DNA from 2 places in the Plantactinospora sp. CNZ321 genome. Region 1 is predicted to be linked to the other one. Evidence: riboswitches for the same ligand, from Rfam matches in the RefSeq annotation. Region 1 holds a riboswitch; the other holds the start of a gene.
The links. Region 1 has a riboswitch for thiamine pyrophosphate ahead of thiE (thiamine phosphate synthase). Riboswitches for the same ligand answer to the same signal wherever they lie in the genome.
Positions count from the first base shown of each region.

Region 2: it holds a riboswitch for thiamine pyrophosphate, as region 1 does, so the genes downstream of both, EV371_RS05120 (ECF transporter S component) here and thiE (thiamine phosphate synthase) in region 1, are expected to answer to the same signal.

Region 1 is NZ_SHKQ01000001.1:2,508,058-2,514,385, forward strand. Features, by position in the region: gene EV371_RS11235 (aldo/keto reductase) at 1-640, shown strand, start outside; gene EV371_RS11240 (PDDEXK family nuclease) at 710-1,675, opposite strand; TPP riboswitch at 2,131-2,241, shown strand; partial or broken gene thiE (thiamine phosphate synthase) at 2,236-2,853, shown strand; partial or broken gene thiO (glycine oxidase ThiO) at 2,955-4,049, shown strand; gene thiS (sulfur carrier protein ThiS) at 4,346-4,546, shown strand; gene EV371_RS11265 (thiazole synthase) at 4,552-5,349, shown strand; gene EV371_RS11270 (thiamine phosphate synthase) at 5,346-5,978, shown strand; gene thiD (bifunctional hydroxymethylpyrimidine kinase/phosphomethylpyrimidine kinase) at 6,037-6,328, shown strand, end outside.
Region 2 is NZ_SHKQ01000001.1:1,170,283-1,176,610, forward strand. Features, by position in the region: gene EV371_RS05095 (hypothetical protein) at 1-340, opposite strand, end outside; gene EV371_RS05100 (bifunctional diguanylate cyclase/phosphodiesterase) at 385-2,343, opposite strand; gene EV371_RS05105 (sigma-70 family RNA polymerase sigma factor) at 2,340-2,921, opposite strand; gene EV371_RS33290 (hypothetical protein) at 2,918-3,094, opposite strand; gene EV371_RS05110 (DUF6328 family protein) at 3,319-3,825, opposite strand; gene EV371_RS05115 (SIS domain-containing protein) at 3,965-4,714, opposite strand; TPP riboswitch at 4,846-4,953, shown strand; gene EV371_RS05120 (ECF transporter S component) at 5,030-5,620, shown strand; gene EV371_RS05125 (ABC transporter ATP-binding protein) at 5,646-6,328, shown strand, end outside.

The DNA.
Region 1 (6,328 bases):
CCGGGCGGTCGAGGCTTCACTGCGCCGGCTCGGCACCGACCACATCGACCTCTACCAGATGCACGAGCCCGACCCGGGTACGCCGATCGAGGAGACCCTGAACGCGCTCGACGATCTGGTCCGGGCCGGTAAGGTCCGCTACCTCGGCAACTCCAACTTCGCCGGCTGGCAGATCGCCGACGCCGCCTGGACGGCGCGCACCCGCGGCCTGACGCCCTTCATCAGTGCGCAGAACGAGTACAGCCTGCTGAACCGGGGCGTGGAGACCGAGGTCGTGCCGGCCGCCCAGCACTTCGGGCTCGGCCTGCTGCCGTTCTTCCCGCTCGCCGACGGGCTGCTCACCGGCAAGTACAAGCGGGGCGCCCAGCCGCCGTCGGACAGCCGGCTCGCCAGCAGCAGCCCGAGGTACGCCGCCCGGCTGGCCTCCGCCCCGTGGGACACCATCGAGGCGCTGGAGAAGTACGCGGCCGAGCGCGGCCGCTCCCTGCTCGACGTGGCGATCGGCGGCCTGGCCGCCCAGCCGGCGGTGACCTCGGTGATCGCCGGTGCCACCACCCCCGACCAGGTACGCGCCAACGCCAACGCCGGCGGCTGGCAGCCGACCCCGGACGACCTCATCACCCTCCGCACCCTCCTCTGACCCCGAGCGTCCCTCCCGCCGCCGGTCCCAGCGCGTCGACCTGGACACCAGAGGCGTTACCGCGACCGGTTAGCGCATCTGGTGTCCAGGTGACGGGAGGCGTTCCCGCACGGCCTGGGCCACCTGGGCGACGAGCCGGGCGGGATGGCGCAGGACGTCGTCGGCGGTGAAGCGGAGTACCGCCCAGCCGGCGGCGCGGAGATCGTTCAGCCGGGCGACGTCGTGGCGGAAATGTGCCCGCTCGCGGTGGTGGTCACCCTCGTACTCCAGCGCGATTCGCAGCCGGGGATAGGCGAGGTCCACCCGGCCCAGGAATCGTCCGCGACCGTCGTACACGTCGTACTGCGCGGTCGGTACCGGCAGACCGGCGTCGACGAGCAGCAGCCGGAGCCGGGTCTCCATCGGTGACTCGCTGAGCGGTTCCGCCAGGCCGAGCACCTCCCGCAACAGCGGTACCCCGGGCCAGCCGGGGCGCGCGGCGAGGTAGTCGGTGAGGGCGGCGCGCTTCACCAGCCGGCGGTTCAGCAGCGCGTCCACCGCCACCACCGCCTCGGTACGCGGCGGCCGTCGCCCAAGGTCGAACGCGGTACGAAGCGGCGTGGTGACCGGCAGGCCGCCGAACCGGGTCACGTCGCCGGGCGAGAGTTTCGCGAGTGTGTAGCGAACCCGTAGCCGCGGACGTGGCCGGGTGACACCCGGCACCAACACGGTGACCGGGGCGTCCCGGGGGAGCAGATGGACGCCCCACAGGTATGCGGCACTCAACCCGCCGATGGCCGCCCCCGACGGCAGGCTGAGTGCGGCCGCGTCACACCACATCCGATGGTCGTCCTCCCGGTAGCCGTCGCGGTGGACGTAGATGTCGGGGAGAAGCCGGCGCCAGGCCGGACCGCGCAACATGCTCCGGGTGACCAGCCCTTTCGCCACTGCGGCGCGGGCGGAGAACGGCAGGAACGCCAGCTGTGCCGGTACCCGGGGCGGACGAGCCATCGCACCAGCCTGCCGCACCTCCCGCCGCTCCGCTGCCCCGCCCATCAGCCACACTTCACCACCACCACCCACTGCCCGCCCGCTCACCCACGCCCACCCGCTCACCCACGCCCGCCCGCTCACCCACGCCCGCCCGCTCACCCGTGCCGGCCCCGCCCGTGCCGGCCCCGTCCGTGCCGGCCCCGTCCGTGCCGGCCCCGTCCGTGCCGGCCCCGCCCACTCGCGCCCGTCCGCCCAGCCCACCCGCCCACTCGCGCCCGCCTGCCCACTCGCGCCCGCGCCTGCCCGCCCGCGCACCGCCCGCCCCACTGCACGCCGTGGCGGTCATGCGTGGTTGACCTGGACAGCAGAGGCGTTAACCGGTGCGGATAGCGCCTCTGGTGTCCAGGTGAGTGTGGTCGGCCGACAGCATGACCGGGGCGGTACGTGGTCGAGTGTGGACACTGTGTGAATTGTCACGGCTCTTTACGGATCCGTGACCGAGCGCGTACGCTCGCCGACAAGTAACCCACGGGAGCCCGGTGGACCGGGCTGAGAGGGGGGCTGTCGAGCCCCCGACCGTCGAACCTGATCCGGGTAATGCCGGCGCAGGGAGGAGCGTTGCCGTGCCACCGATCGGACGACTTCACCTCATCACCGACACCCGGCCCGGGCGGGACCCGCTCGCGGTGGTCGAGGCGGCCCTCTCGGTCGCCGGCCCCGAACTGGTCGTACAGGTTCGGGTCGCGGACGACACCGACGACCGGGCGGCGTACGAGCTTGCCGTCGAGGTGGCCGGCCGCTGTGCCACCGTCGGGGCGAGCTGCCTGGTCAACGACCGGCTGCATCTCGCGCTCGCGATCGGGGCGACGGGCGGGCACGTCGGCGCCCGGGACCTGCCGGTCGACGCCGCCCGCCGGGTGCTCGGCCCGACCGCCGTGCTCGGCGCGACCGCACGGGACCCGGAGACGGGGGCGGCGGCGGTCGCGGCCGGTGCCAGCTACCTCGGCGTCGGCCCCTGCCACGCCACCTCCACCAAGGACGGGCTGCCCGTGCCGATCGGCCCCGAGGGTGTCCGCCTGGTCGCCTCGGCGGTGCCGGTACCGGTTATCGCGATCGGCGGGATCACCCCGGAGCGGGTGCCCGCGCTTATGGCCGCCGGGGCGTACGGGGTCGCCGTGGTGGGCGCCGTCTCCACCGCCGCCGACCCGGCCCGGGCCACCGCCGCACTCCTCACCAGCCTCGGCGCCGCCCCGCCCCCACCCCACCCGGAACGGGGAACATCGCCGGGGGTCGCACCCCGGCGGAGTTCGTCGTTGTCGGGTCGGGGTGCGGGGGCGCAAGGATGCTAGGCGAGGGCGGGGCATCCGACGTCGCGGTGGTGGGCGGGGGGCCGATCGGGCTCGCCGTCGCCTGGCGGTGCGCCGCCCGGGGCATGCGGGTAAGCGTGTACGACGCGACGCCCGGCTCGGGCGCCTCCGACGTGGCGGCCGGCATGCTCGCCCCGGTCGCCGAAACCTACTTCGGCGAGCGGGTCCTGACCGGACTGCTGGTCGAGTCCGCGGCCCGGTGGCCGGCGTTCGCCGCCGAACTCGCCGAGTACGCCGGGCGGGACCTGGGCTACCGGACCGAGGGGACGCTGACCGTCGCGCTCACCTCCGACGACCTGGCCGAGGCGGAGCGGCTCTGGGCGTACCAGCGGAATCTCGGCCTGCCGGTGACCCCGCTGCGGCCGGCGGAGCTGCGGGACCGCGAACCGCTGCTGGCCACCCGGCTGCGCGGCGGTGCGCTCGCCCCCGGCGACCACCAGGTCGACCCGCGCCGGCTGGTCGCCGCGCTGCGGGTCGCCGTCGAACGCGCCGGGGTGACCATGGTGTCCCGGCCGGTGCGGGACCTCGCGGAGCTGGACGCGACGGCGACGGTCGTCGCGGCCGGCTGCGGTACGGCGGCGCTGACCGGCCTGCCCGTTCGGCCGGTGAAGGGGCAGATCCTGCGGCTGCGCGCGCCCGGCGGCGCGGCACCCGGCTTCCGGCACGTGATCCGGGGTCACGCGGACGGCCGACACGTCTACCTGGTGCCGAGGACCGATGGCGAGGTGGTGGTCGGGGCGACCGTCGAGGAGCGCGCCGACCTCGACGTCACCGCCGGGGCGGTACTCGACCTGCTCCGGTCCGCCACCGAGGTGATCCCGGAACTGGCCGAGTACGAGCTGGTCGAGGCGCGTTCCGGGCTGCGTCCCGGGACGCCGGACAACGCACCGCTGCTCGGCCCGCTGCCCGGCCGGCCCGAACTCGTGGTCGCGGCCGGGCACTTCCGGCACGGCATCGTGCTCACCCCGCTCACCGCCGACCTGGTTGCCGACCTGCTGGCCACCGGAGTGCCCGATCCGGCACTCGCGTCGCTGTCGCCGGCCCGGTTCGGCCAACCGGTGCCGGTCGCGCGGCGGTCGGAATCGGTCGGGGATGCGGTGTCGGTCGGGCGGCGGTCGGAATCGGTCGGGGATGCGGTGTCGGTCGGGCGGCGGTCGGAATCGGTCGGGGATGCGGTGTCGGTCGGGCGGCGGTCGGAATCGGTCGGGGATGCGGTGTCGGGGACGTGGCCGGCGGATGCCCGGCCCGAGCGTCAGGACGCCGAGCGCGGCAGCCGGAACGTGAGCCACACGGAGGCGGTGGAGGGGCCGGGGAACGGCGGGGAGCCGGGGCCGGACGACCCAACGACCAGGGAGGCGAGGACGCGGTGGAGCTGACCGTGAACGGAGTCGAACAGCGGCTGCCCGGCGAGTTGACCGTGGCGGACCTGGTGGAACGGGTCACCAGCGCACACCGGGGCGTGGCGGTCGCGGTGAACGGCGAGGTGGTGCCGCGCGGCGGCTGGCCGGCCCGGCTGCTCCGGGACGGCGACCGGGTCGAGGTGCTGACCGCGGCCCAGGGCGGGTGACCGAGATGTCGTTCGGGCCCTCCGATCCCGAACCCGGGTTCGTGCTCGCCGGTGAGAAGTTCGGCTCCCGGCTGATCCTCGGCACCGGCGGGGCGCCCAGCCCGTACGTCCTGGAGCAGGCGATCCGGGCCAGCGGCACCGAGCTGGTCACCGTCGCGCTGCGCCGGATCGACAGTGACGCCACCATGGGCGGCGGCCTACTGGAGGTGCTCGGTCGGTGTGGCGTACGGCTGCTGCCGAACACCGCGGGATGCCGTACCGCCGCCGAAGCGATCACGGTGGCTCAGCTCGCCCGGGAGGCATTCGAGACCTCGTGGGTCAAGCTGGAGGTGATCGGCGACGAGCGGACCCTGCTGCCGGACACGGTCGAGCTGGTCACCGCCGCCGAGCGGCTGGTCGCCGACGGGTTCACGGTGCTGCCGTACGTCACCGACGACCCGGTGCTGGCCCGCCGGCTGGAAGACCTCGGCTGTGCCGCCGTGATGCCGGCGGGCGCGCCGATCGGCTCCGGGCTGGGCATCAACAACCCACACAACCTGCGGCTGCTGCGGCAGAACGTGGACGTACCGGTGATCCTGGACGCGGGTGTCGGCACCGCCTCCGATGCCGCGCTGGCGATGGAACTGGGCTGTGACGCGGTGATGCTGGCCAGCGCGGTGACCCGGGCGGCCGACCCGGTACGCATGGCCACCGCCATGCGGTTCGCCGTCGAGGCGGGACGGCTGGCCGCCGGTGCGGGACGGATACCACGGCGCTTCCACGCGCTGGCGTCCACCCCGGACGAGGGGCGGCCCGAGCTGTGAGCGCGCCTCGGGGGATCGTGCTGGTCACCGACCGGCGGCAGGCCAGCCGGCCACTCGACGAGGTGGTACGGGCAGCGGTCGACGGCGGTGCCCGCTGGGTTCTGCTGCGGGAACGGGACCTGCCCCGGCCGGAGCGGCTCGAACTGGCCCGGCGACTGCGGGCGATCCTGGCCCCGGTGCACGGCACCCTGCTGGTCGCCGGCCCGGACCCGCTCGGCGGTGACGCGGTGCACCTGCCGGCCGTCGGCCCCTATCCGCCGCCGGGGCTGCCGTTGGTCGGCCGATCCTGCCACGACCTGACCGAGCTCGGTCGGCTCTCCACGGAGGACTACCTGACGCTTTCGCCGGTCTATCCGAGTCCGTCCAAGCCCGGCTACGGGCCGCCGCTCGGACCCGACGGCCTGGCCGGGCTGGTCGGGCGGAGCCGGGTGCCGGTTGTCGCGCTCGGCGGCGTCGGTACGCCCGCCCAGGTCGGTGCGTGCCTGGCGGCGGGCGCGGCCGGGGTGGCGGTGATGGGTGCGGTGATGCGCTCGGACGACCCGGCCGGGCTGGTCCGGCACCTCTGCGCGGCGGCCGAGCCACGAACGGACCACCGGGCAGTACCTGCCGGTTCGGGATGTGCGTCGTGACGCCGCCGGTGGTGGGGACGGACGGCGGCGTCCGGCCTGCCGGTTCCGGGTGTGCGTCGTGACGCCGCCGGTGGTACTGACCGTGGCCGGCTCGGACTCCGGGGCGGGCGCGGGGATTCAGGCCGACCTGAAGGTCTTCGCCGCGCTCGGGGTCTACGGCACGTCGGTGCTCACCGCCGTCACGGCGCAGAACACCCGCGAGGTACGGGCCGTCCTGCAGGTCGCTGCCGACATGGTGGGCGCGCAGCTGCGTACGTTGATCGACGATCTGCCCCCGGTGGCGGTGAAGACCGGAATGCTCGGTGACGTGAAGGTCGCGGACGCGGTGGCCGGGGCAGCGCGGGCCGGCC
Region 2 (6,328 bases), 1.3 Mb from region 1:
ACGGCTCGTGCCGGTACCGGCGCTGCACCGCGTCGGTCCGGTGCCGCTGGGCCGGATAGTCCCCCTCCCGGTACGCCGGGCAGTCGGCCTGGAGCCACGGCCACGGCGGCGGCTCCGGCGGATGTGGACTCTGCCGCCATCCCGTGCCCAACCCGCTCGGCTGGAGCAGGGCCGGATCGAGTCCGGCGGGCCGGTCCGCCGGACCGCTCGCCGTCAACCGGGCCTGCTGGTCGACCGGCGATCGGGGGGCCGGATCCGCACCGCAACCGACGACGACCAGCACGACGAGCAGCAGGAGGGCGGTCCCGGCCGCCGGAAACTGTCTTGCTGGGGCTTCCACGACCCTAATGACGACCGGGGCAGCCAGGACTTTGCATGGGTCGGCTATCCGGTGGCGGCCCGCAGCTCCCGTTCCGGGTCGGCCTCGACCTCGGCCGACACCGGCGACGTACGCGCCGGGCCGGTGACCGGCTTCGGCTTGCCGATGAGGTACCCCTGGACGAAGTCCACACCGTAGTCACGGAGCAGATCCCTGGTTGCCTCGTCCTCGACGTGCTCGGCCGCGGTCCGGATGCCCAACCCGCGGCACATCTCGACGATCGACCGCACGATCCCCCGGTTCGCCACCGAGTGCTCGATCCCGGCGATGAACTCGCCGCCCAGCTTCACCAGGTCCACCGGAAAGTAGGTGAGGAAGGCGAACGGCACGTGTCCGGAGCCGAAGTCGTCGAGCGCGAGTTGGCAGCCGAGCTGGCGGATCCCGTACGCGAAGTTGTGCGCCTCGGTCAGGTTGCCGATCCGCGCCGTCTCGGTGATCTCGAAGGTGAGCTGGCCGGGATCGACGTCGTACCGCTGGAGCCGCTCCTGCACCCGATCCAGCAGGTGCGGGTCGCCGAGTGACCGCCCGGAGAGGTTCACCTGGTAGTGCGAGGTACCCGAGCCCCGGGCGATCAGCTCGATGGTGCGGTCGATCACCCACCGGTCGATCGGCAGGATCTCGTCCAGCCGCTCCGCGTCGCCGAGCAGGGTCGACGCGGAGTGCGCCTGCCCGCCGTCGTCGACCAACCGGAGCAGGATCTCCTGCCGGGTGATCTGGTTGAGCCGCAGGTCGAGGATGGGCTGGGTGTAGAGGGTGAACCGGTTCTCCGCCACCGTGGCCCGTACCCGGCTGCGGCACAGTTCCCGGCGTTCGTCCTCGGCCGCCGGCCGGTCCAGGGCGACCCGGGCGACGCCGGTGCCCCGGGCCCGGCGCCAGGCCGTCTCCGCGTCCACGATCAGGTCGACGCCGCGGCTGCCGTCCCGCCCCTGGTAGCGGACCAGGCCACCCCAGGCGTCGACCAGCCGGGCCCGCTCCAGCACGAAGGACTGGGAGCGGATGCCGTCGATGATCCGCTCGGCGAGCGCGGTGGCGGAACTGAGCGTTGTCCGCTGCATCAGTACCCCGAACTCGTTCGGACCGGTCCGGCCGCAGACGTCGGAGCGGCGGGCGACCCGGCGGACGACCTGGGCCACCGCCGCCGCCAGCCGCTCCTGCTCGTCGCCGCTCCCGGGCCCGCCGTCGCCGCCAGGTACACCGTCGCCGCCGTTGTCCTGGCCGACCGCCGGGCCGACCGCCGGACCGACCGCCGGGGCGACCGGTTCGACGGCCACCACCAGCAGTACTCCCGGCCCGCCCCGCTGGGCGGTGTCGATCTCGTCGGCGAACCTGGCCCGGTGGAAGAGCCCGGTGACCGGGTCCCGGCCGGCCGGTTCCGCCTGCACCGTCTCGCGGCGGCGGGCCAGTCGCGCCTGCTCCTGGCGGGCGAGTTCGATCTCGGTGACGTCCCGGGCGGTGGCGACGATGCCGTACGGCCGGTTCTCCCCGTCGACGACGTATTCCAGGCGGCAGTGCACGTACCGGGTGACCCGGTCCGGGCGGACCACCCGGCAGGTCGTCTCCCGGACGGTCCGGTCCCGCCACGCCGACTCGACCACCCGGCGTACCCCGTCGACGTCCTCGGGGTGGATCAGCCGGGTCAGCGCCGCGACCGAGTGCCGGACGGTGCCGGGCGGATGACCGAGGATCAGGGCCATCTCGTCCGACCAGGTCAGCTCCGCGCTGGCCTGGATCCAGGTGACGGTGCCGAGCTTGGCCAACTGGGCCTCCCGGGTGATCCGGGCGACCTCGTCGGTGTCGGCGGTGAGCGGATCGCGTACCTCGATGTCGCCGGTCAGGTCGCGGCCCTCGGAGACCGCCCGCCGGTATTCCTGCTGCACCCGGCGGGTGGCCCGGCGGGCCCGGGCCCGTTCCAGCTGCGTGCAGGTCCGGTCCGAGGCCAACGCCAGGATGTCGTCCAGGTTCATCCCCGCTCCCTCCCGGAGGGCGTGTCGAAGCCCGCCTGCTGGGCGAGTTCCTTCAACCGGTGCCGGGCCTCCTGCCGGTACGTCCGCACGGTGTTGTACGCGATGCCGAGGATGGCCGCGATCTCGTGGTCGGACCAGCCGTCGAGGGCCAGTACGAAGACCTCGGCCTGGCGGGGCGGCAACCTCGGCAACCAGCCACGCAGCAGTTCCCGGGCCTCAGCCGGGTCGGCCGGTTCGGCGAGCCGCTCCGGCGGTACCTCGTCCAGGCTCACCGTCACGTCCTGCCGCCGGCGCCGGTGCAGCACCAGCAGCTTGTAGCGGGCGGTCTTGTACATCCAGGCCAGCGGCTTCTCGTAGTCGCGGATCTGCTCCCACTTGTCCCGGGCGGTGATGAACGCCTCCTGTACGGCGTCCTCGACCAGACCCCGGTCCGGGCAGCGGGCGAGCAGGAAGCGCTCGACCTGTACGAAGTTCTGCTGGCAGAACGCCTCGAAGCTCACCTCTGACTCGGTCTGGCCCGCCCGGTCCCCCAACCGGGTGGCCGGATCGGCACGCACCACCGCGTTGTCCCCACTCACGCCGCCTCGCCCCCGTCTGTTCGACGGAGGCTGCGCAGTTCCCCGACCCGGTGCCCGTCGCGGTCCCGCGCGTGGACCCGTAGGTCGGTCGAGCCGCCGCCGGTCGACCGGATCAGACCCACCGGTACTGCCACCGAGCCACCGGTCGACAGTCCCCCCAGAACGTCGCTCATCCTCGCCTCTCGCGGTCCGTAGTTGTCGTTCCGGGTATAACTCTCCGTCAAGCGCCTTGGCGTAGGGGGCGACCCGCCAGGGTGAAGATGTCAATGATCAAAAAAGCGGCGACCACGTGCGGCATTTCCTCCGATCGGCCACAGTAGACAGGCCGATCGGGCGAGCACATGTACTGTCGAGTATGGATTACGCGCGGTGATGAGGTGGCGATCGGCCGGCATCCTCAGTCGATCGCGTCGGGGCGGGCCTCCGGCGGCTCGTCGTCGTCCTCGTCGGCCTCGCCCCAGTTGCGGCGCAGGAACGGCAGCGCGGCCCAGAAGGTCAGGAACCAGACCCCGGCCAGCCCGGTGAGCACGAACGCCAGCGGCCGGGGCAGCAGGAAGTCGGTGATCAGCAGCACCGAGCTGACCATCGCGATCAGCATGAAGGCCAGCCCGCCGCTGGCCATGCCGTGCGCGAACCGGACCAGTTCCGGCTTGCGCCCCTGCCGGAAGAGCGCCCGGTGAAAGGCGACCGGCGAGATGATCAGTGCGGTGGCGGCCGCCGCCGACAGCAACGCGACGATGTAGATGTCCTTCTGGAACGTGGTGGCTCGCGGAAACCCGCTGCTGAAGGGGAGGGTGAGCAGGAACGCGAACAGGATCTGCACGCCGGTCTGCGCCACCCGCAGTTCCTGCAACAGGTCGGCGAAGTTGCGCTGCCAACGCTGTTTCTCCGTCTCGACGGCCACCCGGGCCACCTCCGCTTCCGGTCGAATGTGGCAGCAGTGTGCCCTGACCGGCCGTACCCGAAACGCGAGGAAGCCTCGACGGTGACCCGGAAGCGGTAAGGGAGACAATCCGGGCGGCGCCGGAGTCGGGGTGCCGGGGTCAGCCGCCCCGGCGGATCCGGCCGGCGTACCGGGCCTCCAGGGTGTCGTTGTGCTCGTCGCTGTCCGGGATGTTCGCCGAGAGGTAGACCGGAGGCTTCTCCCCCGCCTCGACCAGCCGGCGGACCACCTCCACCACGACCTGCTGGGCGAGGAGCGCGGCGGTGATCGACGACACCGCACCGACCGCACCGCCGCCGGGCAGCGGCAACGCCGCGTCGCCGTACGGGGCGCCGTTGTCGAGTACCACGTCGGCGAGGTCGCTCAGCTTGCGTCCGGACGGATGCCGGGACGGCACCCGTGCGGAGTGCTGCTGCGACGTGATCGCGATCAGCCCGTGGCCGCGCTCCTTGACCAGCGACGCGAACTCGACGATCGTGCCGTTCACCCCCGAGTTCGAGGCGATCACGAAGACGTCCCGAGGGTCGATCGGGGTCAGCTCGTAGAGCCGGCCGGCCACGCTCGGGTCCCGCTCCAGGGTGGGGCCGAGGATGTCGACCGGCTCGCCGCCGCGCAACACCAGGTCCCGCAGCGCGATCCGGTTGGTCGGGACCAGCCCGCCGGCCCGTCCGGCGATCTCCATGGCCAGCGCCTCCGAGTGGCCGGTGCCGAACGCCTGCACCACTCCACCGGCCCGCAGCGCGTCGCCGACCAGGTCGGCCGCCCGGAGTACGCCGTCGCGGGCAGCGGCCGCGACCCGCCCGATCGTCTCGGTGACCAGGTCGAGATAGCCCTCGGGGCTCAGTGTCACGCCGCACGCGTCCCTTCGAGATGTTGATCTGGGCCATCCAGCCTATCCCGTGGGATCGTGCGCGCCGCCACATCCGCCGGTCGCACGCTGTCGGCGCGGCGGTATCCGGTGTACCGTCTGCGGAACAACAGCACATCCGACAGGGGAGCGCACAGCGCTGAGAGTGCGGGTGACACACCCGCAGACCCTCGAACCTGATCTGGGTAATGCCAGCGCAGGGAGTTCGGTCGAGTCTCCAGCCGCGCCGCAGTCCGGGCAGTCCCGGGTTGCGGCGTGCGTCTTTCCTGGTCCACCACGTGACTGGGAGGCATGCTCATGAGTTCGTCCACCACCGCCAGATGGCGCACCGTCGACATCATCGTCGCCTCGGTCATCGCGGTCGCGTTCGGGGTCATCTTCTGGGCCTGGAGCCTGGTCTGGAGCGCCACCGAGGGTGCCTTCACCTTCTTTCCGCCGGCCCAGGCGCTCATCTACGGCATCTGGCTGGTGCCCGGAGTACTCGGCGGCCTGGTGATCCGCAAGCCGGGTGCGGCGCTGTACTGCGAGTTTCTCGCCGCCTTCGTCTCGGTGCTGCTCGGCAGCCAGTGGGGCACCGTCGCGATCATCCAGGGACTGGCCCAGGGCGTCGGCGCCGAGGCGGCCTTCCTCGCCGTCCGCTACCGCTCGTTCCGGCTGCCGGTCGCGGTCGGCTCCGGTCTGTTGGCCGGTCTCGCCGCCGCCATCTTCGACCAGATCCGCTACTACTCGGAGCACGACTTCGACTCTTTCCGGCTGCCGGTCTTCCTCCTCACCGTGCTCAGCTCGGCGATCGTGGCCGGTGCCGGTGGCTGGGCATTGACCCGGGCGCTGGCCCAGACCGGGGTGCTGGACCGGTTCCCGGCCGGCCGCGACCGCACCGCCGTGTGAGCGGCGCGAACCCGGTGGTGACGTCGTGAGCGAGGTGCGGCTACGCGGCTTCGGCTGGCGGCACGCCGGCCGTCGGGCCTGGGCGGTCCGCGACGTCGACCTGCGGATCGGGCACGGCGAGCGGGTACTCCTGCTCGGCGCCTCCGGTTCCGGCAAGAGCACCCTGCTCGCGGCGCTGGCCGGACTGCTCGCCGAGGACTCCGGCGAGCAGTCCGGCAGCGTCGAGATCGACGGGCTCGATCCGCGCAAGGCCCGGGAGCGGGTCGGCATCGTCTTCCAGGACCCGCAGACCCAGCTGGTGATGGCCCGCTCCGGCGACGACGTGGCGTTCGGCCTGGAGAACCGGGGGGTACCGGCGGAGGAGATCTGGCACCGGGTCACCGAGGCGCTGGACCGGGTCGGCTTCCCGTACGGCCCGGACCGGTCCACCGCCGCGCTCTCCGGCGGCGAGCAGCAGCGGCTCGCCCTGGCCGGGGTGCTGGCGCTGCGGCCCGGGCTGCTGCTGCTGGACGAGCCGACCGCCAACCTGGACCCGGCCGGCGCCGCGCTGGTCCGGGAGGCGGTCCGGTCGGCGGTCGACGACGACACCACGCTGATCCTGGTCGAGCACCGGGTGTCGGAGGCGCTGCCGCTGGTCGACCGGGTGGTGGTACTCGAACCGGGTGCCGGGGTGTGTGCCGACGGCGCTCCGGGTGAGGTCTTCGCGGC